2 regions of the Micromonospora sp. NPDC048930 genome follow, and region 2 is predicted to be linked to the other one. Evidence: riboswitches for the same ligand, from Rfam matches in the RefSeq annotation. Region 2 holds a riboswitch; the other holds the start of a gene.

Region 1 (4,587 bases), on a different contig from region 2:
CCCGGCCGAGCTCGGCCACCCGGGCCAGGGTCGCCGGGTCGGTCACCGGACGGGCCCGGCCCGCCAGGTATGCCTCGTCGTCGCTCTCCTCCGGCGGGAACGAGTGCAGCGCGTAGCGGCCGTCCCGTTCGAGGTCGCGGCGCTTGGGCGAGTCGATGACGAAGCAGTAGAGCCCGTCGTCGGTGATGACCGGGGAGACCGGGTGGACCCGGGGGCCACCGTCGGCGCGGACCGTGGCGAGGTAGCCGAAACCCGGCCCGTACTGCTGCATGAGAAGGCGGATCTCGTCGGCGAGTCGGGGCTCGTCGGCGGCGAATTCGGACCAGGATGCCATGCGGACATTCTATCGAACAGGTGTACGAAGATGTAGTCCGACACGCAGGTCACCCGTACCGGTCGCTATGGTGTTCCGATGCTGCTCTCCGACCGCGACCTGGTCTCCGAGATCAAGGCGGGCACGCTCGCGCTGGAGCCCTTCGAGCCCACGCTGGTGCAACCGTCCAGCATCGACGTACGCCTGGACCGGCTCTTCCGCGTCTTCAACAACCACCTCTACACCCACATCGACCCGGCCATCCAGCAGGACGACCTGACGTCGATGGTGGAGGTTCCCGAGGGCGAGCCGTTCGTGCTGCACCCGGGGGAGTTCGTGCTCGCCTCGACCCTCGAGGTGATCTCGCTGGGCGACCAGCTCGCCGGCAGGCTGGAGGGCAAGTCGAGCCTGGGCCGGCTCGGGCTGCTCACCCACTCGACGGCGGGCTTCATCGACCCCGGCTTCTCCGGGCACGTCACGCTGGAACTCTCCAACGTGGCGAACCTGCCGATCACCCTCTGGCCGGGCATGAAGATCGGGCAGCTCTGCATCTTCCGGCTCTCCTCGCCGGCCGAGCACCCGTACGGGTCGGAGGTCTACGGCTCGCGCTACCAGGGACAGCGCGGCCCCACCCCGAGCCGGTCCTGGCAGAACTGGCGGGTCTGGCCGACCCGCTGAACGAGGACGCAGAGGGCTCCCGCGACGCGGGAGCCCTCTGCCGACCGTCAGCCCGGACGGCCGTAACTGTTGATCTGGCCGTCGTCGACGCGCTTCATCGTGATCGGCTTGCCGGACTGGGAGGCGTGCACCACCCAGCCGCCACCGACGTACAACGCGACGTGGTGCAGGTCGCTGTAGTAGAAGACCAGGTCGCCGACCTGCAGCTCGCTGCGGCTCACCCGCCGGGTGACGTCGTGCTGCTGCCGGGCGTTGTGCGGCAGTGACACGCCGGCCTTGGCCCAGGCGGCCATGGTCAGGCCGGAGCAGTCGTAGTGGTCCGGGCCGGCGGCACCCCAGACGTAGATCTTGCCGATCTGGGCGCAGGCGAACTTGGCCGCGACCCCGCCGGGACCGCCCGGGTAGCCGGCCGGGCAGGGCGCGGGACGCAGCGGCCCACCGCCGCCGTTGCCGTACACCTTGAGCCGCAGCTTCTGGAGCCGGGCGATCTCGGCGTCGATCTGCTTCTTCTGCGCCGCGAGCTGGGCCTCGGTACGGGCCAGCTTGGCGATCATCTCGTCCAGCGGCTTCTTCTTCGCGGCCAGTTGGTCGCGCAGGTCGGCCACGGTCTGCACCTGCTGCTGCTGGCGGTGCGCGAAGCGGTCGAGCAGTTCGAGGCTGTCGACCACCTCGCCCGGCGAGCGGCTGCCCAGCAGCGCGTTCACCGTGGAGATGCTGTTCCCCTTGTACGCGTCGGCGGCGAGGCCGCCGACCTGCCCGAGGGCCTCGTCGACCTTCGCCTGCAGCGGGGCGATCTGCTTGGCCAGCGCCGCGGCCTGCTTGCGCTTCGCGGCGAGGTCCTCGCGGGTTGCGTTGACCTGTTCGATGATCGGTTCGAGCTTGTTCCAGTCCCGGTCGATCTGGGCTTCGATCTCGGCGACGGACGGATCGGCGTGCGCCGCCGTGGCGCCGCCGGTCAGGATGACGGCGGTGCCGACCAGGGCGGCGAGGGCGGTGGTGAAGCGGGACCAGCGTGAACGCGGCGCAGCCGTCAGCCGGTCGAGCGACCGGACCGACGGTGGCCGCGGGGCATGGTGTGCCACCGGGCTCCGTACTCCTTCTTCCCGACCGCCTACCGGGTTAGCTGACGGGTTCGGGCGGGAAGGGAGCCGCCCTACCGCAGAGGCTGCGGATTCACCCCAGGCACCTGGGTCCCCGGCTCGCCCGGAGGCGACTCGGCGGTGTCCGACCGTCACCACCCGGGCTGGGCGGTGAACTGGCGGTCGACGACAGACCAGAGTAGAGATCGCCGTTATCAATCCGCAACCCGAGACGCCGTGACACTCCGTACGCAAATTCGCGATCGCGGGCCCGGTGAAGATTTCCTTCAGCAGGTATTACAGGGCAGAAAGGTATTGACCACGGGCCGGGCGTGGAGTGAGGGTGGGAGCGCAGTGACCCCCATCCCTGTCTGGAGGTTTGATGCACCTCTCACCCCCGCCGTCGGGCAGACGGATACTGCTGGCCGCCGCCGTCGCGGCAGCCACCGCCCTCGGCGCCACCGGCCCGGTGGCCGCCGAACCATCCACCACCGACACCGCCGACCGGCAGCAGCAGTACGCCGCCGCGGCCGACCAGTACGGCGTGCCGCAGAGCGTCCTGCTGGGCGTCTCGTACCTGGAGTCCCGCTGGGACACCCACCCGGGCCAGCCCAGCACCAGCGGCGGCTACGGGCCGATGCACCTGACCGATGCCGAGCAGGTCGCCTCGACCCCGTCCAGCTCGCACGTGGACGAGAACGAGGACCCGCGCGGCGACGACTCCCGCCCGCTCACGCTCGACCCGGCCGTCGCCGCCGCGCCCTCCGGCGACGTGCTGCCCCAGGCGTCCCTGCAGACCGTCGACGCCGCCGCCGCGCTCACCGGCATCCCGGTGGAGACGCTGCGCACCGACGCCGCCGCGAACATCCGGGGCGGCGCGGCGCTGCTCGCGTCGTACCAGAAGGACCTGGGTGGTCCGGTCGGCGCGGACAGCGACCCGGCGGCCTGGTACGGGGCGGTGGCCCGATACTCCGGCGCGGACACCGAGGACGCGGCGGCGGCCTTCGCCGACGAGGTCTACGACCAGATCGGCCAGGGCGCCGCCCGGACCACCGACGACGGCCAGCGGGTGACCCTCGCGGCCACCGCGGTGACGCCGGACGAGTCCGGGCTGCACAAGCTGGGCCTGCGCCGCGCCGAGCGGCCGGACGGGCTGGAGTGCCCGGTCCGCCTGGCCTGCGAGTGGATCCCCGCGCCGTACGGGAAGTACGGCCCGGGCGCCGGCGACTACGGCAACTACGACCTCGCCAACCGGCCGGCCCAGCAGAAGATCGAGTACATCATCATCCACGACACCGAGGGCTACTTCGGCCCGAGCGTGAAGCTGGTGCAGACCGTGACCTACCTGGGCTGGCACTACACGCTGCGCTCGGTGGACGGCTACGTCGCCCAGCACATCAAGGCCAAGGACGTCGGCTGGCACGCCGGCAACTGGTACGTCAACGCCAAGTCCATCGGCATCGAGCACGAGGGCTTCGCCGGCCACGGCACCTGGTACACCGAGGCGATGTACCGGGCCTCCGCCAAGCTGGTCCGGCACCTGGCGCTGCGGTTCCAGATCCCGCTGGACCGGCAGCACATCCTGGGCCACGACAATGTCCCCGGCACCACCGCCGGAAACGTGGCCGGGATGCACTGGGACCCGGGCCCGTACTGGGACTGGTCGCACTACTTCGACCTGATGAAGGCGCCGTTCCAGGGCACCGCCACGCCGCACACCGGCCTGGTCACCATCGACCCGGACTACGCCACCAACCAGCCGGCGTTCTACGGCTGCAACCAGCAGCCGCCGGGCGTTCCGAAGCCGACCCCGCCGGCAGCCCCGTGCCCGCTGCGCGGTTCCTCCTCGGTCATCCTGCGCACCGCGCCGAGCGTGGACGCGCCGCTGGTGAACGACCTCGGGCTGCGCCCGAACGGCACGCCGGACACCATGTACATCTCCGACCACGGCGCCCGCGCGTCCGCCGGTCAGACGTACGCCCTCGCCGGCGTCCAGGGCGACTGGACGGCGATCTGGTACCTCGGCCAGAAGGCGTGGTTCTACAACCCGGCCTCGGCGCCCACGGCCAAGTGGGCCGAGGGCTTCGTGGTGACCCCCAAGCCCGGGAAGGCCACCATCCCGGTGTACGGGCGGGCCTACCCCGAGCGGGCGGCGTACCCGGCCGGGGTGCCGTACCAGACCATCTCGCCGCTGCAGTACAAGTTCCCGGCGGGCCAGCGGTACGCGGTCGGCGGGGTCCTGCCGGGCGAGTACTACCGGGCCGTCACGTTCGACGGTTCGGCGCCGGGTGACTGGACCGTCATCCGGGGCGAGAACAAGTACGTGCAGGTGCAGTTCGGCCACCGGGTGATGTTCGTCAACCTCGACGACGTGGAGATCCAGCCGGCATCGGTCGGCGCGCCGGCGTAACCGGTCCCGACGGCGAAGGCCCCCGGTCCGCGTGGACCGGGGGCCTTCGTGCTGCTGAGGGAGGTCAGGTGACCCGGCGGAAGCCGGCTACCGGCATGTAGCTGATC
Region 2 (4,587 bases):
TGCTCGCAGAGCTTGGCCAGGGCCACCACCTGCTCGGGCTGCCCGGCGCTTGGCGTGACGAAGCCGCCGAAGAGCAGCTCGTGTCCGTGGTCGGTCATGTCCGTCCCGTCACCTCGTCCGATCTTGCGCGACCTCCGCCACGGTAGCCCCCGCCGGCGCCGGCCCGCGCGACGGTTCCGGAACCTGCACGGATTGTTCACAGTCGATGCGCGCGGGCGTAGGGTCCGGTCACCGGCCTCAGTGTTCCTCCGGAAGGAGCGACCCGTGACCCGCCACCATCACCGCCCTCTCCCGCTGATCCTGCTCCTCGTCGCGGTCACCGCCCTGGCCGCGCCCGTGCCGGCCGCCGCCGCCGTCCTGCCGTACCAGGACCCGTCGCTGCCCGTCGCCACCCGCGTCGCCGACCTGCTGTCCCGGATGACCCTGGACGAGAAGATCGGCCAGATGACCCAGGCCGAGCGCGGCTCGGTCACCGCCGCCGACCTCACCACCTACCGGCTCGGCTCGATCCTCTCCGGCGGCGGCTCCGCGCCGTCGCCGAACACCGCCACGTCCTGGGCCGACATGTACGACGGCTTCCAGCGGGCCGCCCTCGCCACCCCGCTCGGCATCCCGATGATCTACGGGGTGGACGCCGTGCACGGGCACAACAACGTGTACGGCGCGACGATCTTCCCGCACAACATCGGCCTCGGCGCCACCCGCGACCCCGCCCTGGTGCAGCAGATCGGCCAGGCCGTCGCCGAGGAGATCACCGGCACCGGCCTCGACTGGGACTTCGCGCCCTGCCTCTGCGTCGCCCGCAACGACCGGTGGGGGCGTACCTACGAGTCGTTCGGTGAGACCCCCGACCTGCCGTCCAGCCTGTCCACCCTGGTCACCGGCCTGCAGGGCAACACCCTCGGCGGACCCACCTCGGTGCTCGCCACCGCCAAGCACTACGTCGGCGACGGCGGCACCACCGGCGGCGACGACCAGGGCGACACCCAGCTCAGCGAGGCGGACCTGCGGGCCATCCACCTGCCGCCGTTCCAGGCCGCCGTGCAGCGCGGGGTGGGCGCGGTGATGATCTCCTACAGCAGCTGGAACGGGGTGAAGCTGCACGGCCACCAGTACCTGATCACCACCGTCCTCAAGGGAGAGCTCGGCTTCTCCGGCTTCGTGGTCTCCGACTGGAACGGCATCGACCAGATCGACGGCAACGCCGGCTTCACCGCCGCCGAGGTGAGCACCGCGATCAACGCCGGCATCGACATGGTGATGGTCCCCACCGCCTGGAAGAGCTTCATCAGCACCCTGCGCGCCGAGGTGCAGAACGGGCACGTGTCGATGAGCCGGATCGACGACGCCAACCGGCGTATCCTCACCAAGAAGTTCGAACTCGGGCTCTTCGAGCGCCCGTACACCGACCGGAGCTGGACCGCGACGGTGGGCAGCGCCGCGCACCGGACCCTCGCCCGGCAGGCCGTCCGACAGTCGCAGGTGCTGCTGAAGAACGCCGGCGGCGTGCTGCCGCTGGCGCGGGACAACAACAAGATCTTCGTGGCCGGCAAGAACGCCGACAACATCGGCAACCAGAGCGGCGGGTGGACCATCTCCTGGCAGGGATCCTCGGGGAACATCACCCCCGGCACCACGATCCTGCAGGGCATCCGCGCCGCCGTCGGCCCGACCACCACGGTCACCTACAACCAGCGCGGCACCGGCATCGACGGCACGTACCGGGCCGCGATCGCCGTGGTCGGCGAGACACCGTACGCGGAGGGCCAGGGCGACCGCACCGGCAGCATGAGCCTGGACCGCGAGGACCTGCGGACGATCTCGACGCTGCGCAACGCCGGGGTGCCGGTGATCGTGGTGCTGGTCTCCGGCCGGCCGATGGACATCTCCGCCGAGCTGCCCAAGTGGTCCGCGCTACTGGCCTCCTGGCTGCCCGGCACCGAGGGCGCCGGCGTGGCCGACGTCCTCTTCGGCGGGTACGCGCCCACCGGCAAACTGCCGATGACCTGGATGAACTCGGTCAGCCAGCAGCCCATCAACGCCGGCGACGGGCAGGTCCCGCTCTTCCCGCAGGGCTACGGCCTGACGTACTGAAGGGACGGCGACGGGGGGGCCGGCGTGGACGGTCACTGTGGGTGATGAGCCCGCTGATAGACCACGTCCGGCCCCCGCGCAACCCGGACGGCGACGCCGTCGCCCGGCCGGGTGAAGAACTTCACAAGAAGTGGGCGTTCGTCGCAAACCGTTCCTAACGTCGTAGCCGTTCGCGATCGCGGACACCACGGGCCGGTAACGCCTAATTCCGCCACCGGCCCGGCGGTACCTGACCTCAGGCGGGAGCGGGGGACCCACGTTCCTCGGTGCTCGACACCTCGGGGTGAAGCCGCCATGCGCGGCCGGGCTCCTCGGCCCGAACCCGACAGCTCACCTCGTCGGCGTGGAGGAAACCCACCATGGCAAGTGAACACGTCGCTCGTCACCGACGGACCACGCCGCGTCGCCTCGCCGTCGGGGCGCTCGTCGTCGGCGCCGCCACCGGCGCCGCCGCCATCCTCGGGCCGGCCGCACCGGCCAGCGCCTCCAGCGTCAACTGGGACGCCATCGCCCAGTGCGAGTCCGGCGGCAACTGGCACATCAACACCGGCAACGGCTACTACGGCGGGCTCCAGTTCTCCCGGAGCACCTGGAACGGCTACGGCGGCCAGCAGTACGCCGCCCGTGCCGACCTGGCCAGCCGCGGCGAGCAGATCGCCATCGCGGAGAAGGTCCTCGACGGGCAGGGCATCGGGGCCTGGCCGGTCTGCGGCAAGAAGGCCGGCTCGGCCAAGCACTACTCGTCCAGGCCGGACGGCGGGTCGAAGCGGGCGCACAAGAAGGCCACCAAGGACCGGTCGTACCGGGGTGACCGGCCGGTGACCCGCAAGCACCGCGCCACCACCCCGAGCAGCGGCGGCACCTACGCGGTCAAGCCGGGGGACACCCTGTCCGAGATCGCCGACGCGCACAACCTCGCCGGCGGCTGGCAGGCGCTGTACGAGCGCAACAAGCGCGTGGTCGGCGACGACCCGGGTCTGATCTTCCCGGGCCAGCGGCTGCGCCTGCGCTGACCCGGCACCGGACCGGACCACCAGCAGCCGGTCCACCGCACGACGAACGCCCGGCCGACGCTCCCGGCCGGGCGTTCGTCGCACCCGGGACGGCCGGTTTAGCGCGGTCGCACCCGGGCAAGCGAGGGCATGCCGGTCGCTGTCGACGATCCGCCGCTGCCGACGACCCTCCAGCTGGAGGTCACCTCCGCCTGCAACCTGCGCTGCCTGATGTGCCTGGTCCGGTACCGGCCGCCGGTCAACAAGCTGGCCGGGGCGATGCGCCCCGAGCTGTTCCACCGGGTGGTGGACGACCTGCCCGGGCTGCGCGGCCTCACCCTCCAGGGGCTCGGCGAGCCGCTGCTGTCGCCGTACCTGATGGAGATGATCGCGACGGCGGTGGCGCGGGACATCACCGTCGGGTTCAACACCAACGCCACCCTGCTGACCCGGCGGCGGGCCGCGGAGCTGGTGGCCAGCGGGGTGGGCTGGATGCACGTCTCGCTGGACGGCGCCCGGGCCGAGGCGTACCAGCGGGTGCGCGACGGCGCCGACTTCGACACCGTGGTGGCGAACCTGACCGGCCTGGTCGCGGCGAAGCGGGCGGCGGGCAGCGACACCCCGTGGATCCGGGTGGTCTTCGTCGCCATGCGGGACACCGTCGACGAGCTGCCCGCGCTGGTCCGGCTGCTGGGCCGGATCGGCGTCGACGAGCTGCACGTGCAGAACCTGTCGCACAGCTTCTCCGACGCCGACCCCGCCGGCCGGTACGCCGAGATCCGCGCGTTCACCGCCGACCAGGCGCTCTGGACCGGGGTGGACGCCGACCGGGCCGCCGAGGCGTTCCAGCGGGCGGCGGCCGAGGCCGACCGGCTCGGCGTACGCCTGCGGCTGCCCCGCACCGCCACGCCGCCCGCCGCCCCCGGCGACCGGCCGGGGTGCTCCTGGCCGTGGGAGGCGGCCTACATCACCAGCACCGGCGTGGTGCAGCCCTGCTGCATGGTGATGGGCGACGACCGGGTGCGGCTCGGCACGGTCGCGGAACGGTCCTTCCCGGAGATCTGGTACGGCGCGGAGTACCGCGCGTTCCGGCGGCGACTCGCCGGCGACACGCCGCCCGAGGTGTGTCAGGGCTGCTCGCTGTACCGGCGGACGTTCTGACGCGGTGCGCGCACCGCCGCCGTCGGGGGCAATTGCTATCGTCACGGTGCTCCGGAAAGACGTGAAGAAAGCGCGGCTATGACCAACGACCCGTTCTCCGCGGCCGCGAGCCTCGACGAGCTGCTCACCCAGACCCAGCAGGCGCTGTCGTCCATGCGGGCCCGCGCCGCCGAGGACACCGACGGTGATTCCGGGCGACTGCTGCGTGCCGAGGGCGTGGCGGCCGACGGCCGGGTCCGAGCCGTGGCGGTCCAGGGCGGACGGATCGAGTCGGTGACCGTCGACCCGGCCCTCACCTCGGCCGGTTGGGACGGCGTCTGCGGGCAGGTCGTCGAGGCGG

Evidence for each region. A riboswitch is a leader RNA that binds a small molecule or an ion and turns the genes downstream of it on or off. The one in region 2 is predicted to bind cyclic di-AMP.
Region 1: another riboswitch for cyclic di-AMP. It lies ahead of ACGFI9_RS20635 (NlpC/P60 family protein); the one in region 2 lies ahead of ACGFI9_RS10470 (transglycosylase family protein).

The regions. Positions count from the first base shown of each region.
Region 1 is NZ_JBICUB010000007.1:320,277-324,863, reverse strand. It holds gene ACGFI9_RS20645 (pyridoxamine 5'-phosphate oxidase family protein) at 1-334, opposite strand, end outside; gene dcd (dCTP deaminase) at 413-991, shown strand; gene ACGFI9_RS20635 (NlpC/P60 family protein) at 1,039-2,073, opposite strand; cyclic di-AMP (ydaO/yuaA leader) riboswitch at 2,086-2,221, opposite strand; gene ACGFI9_RS20630 (N-acetylmuramoyl-L-alanine amidase) at 2,453-4,480, shown strand; gene ACGFI9_RS20625 (C40 family peptidase) at 4,545-4,587, opposite strand, start outside.
Region 2 is NZ_JBICUB010000003.1:351,354-355,940, reverse strand. It holds gene ACGFI9_RS10480 (LLM class flavin-dependent oxidoreductase) at 1-98, opposite strand, end outside; gene ACGFI9_RS10475 (glycoside hydrolase family 3 protein) at 265-2,094, shown strand; cyclic di-AMP (ydaO/yuaA leader) riboswitch at 2,284-2,448, shown strand; gene ACGFI9_RS10470 (transglycosylase family protein) at 2,454-3,107, shown strand; gene ACGFI9_RS10465 (radical SAM/SPASM domain-containing protein) at 3,237-4,247, shown strand; gene ACGFI9_RS10460 (YbaB/EbfC family DNA-binding protein) at 4,326-4,587, shown strand, end outside.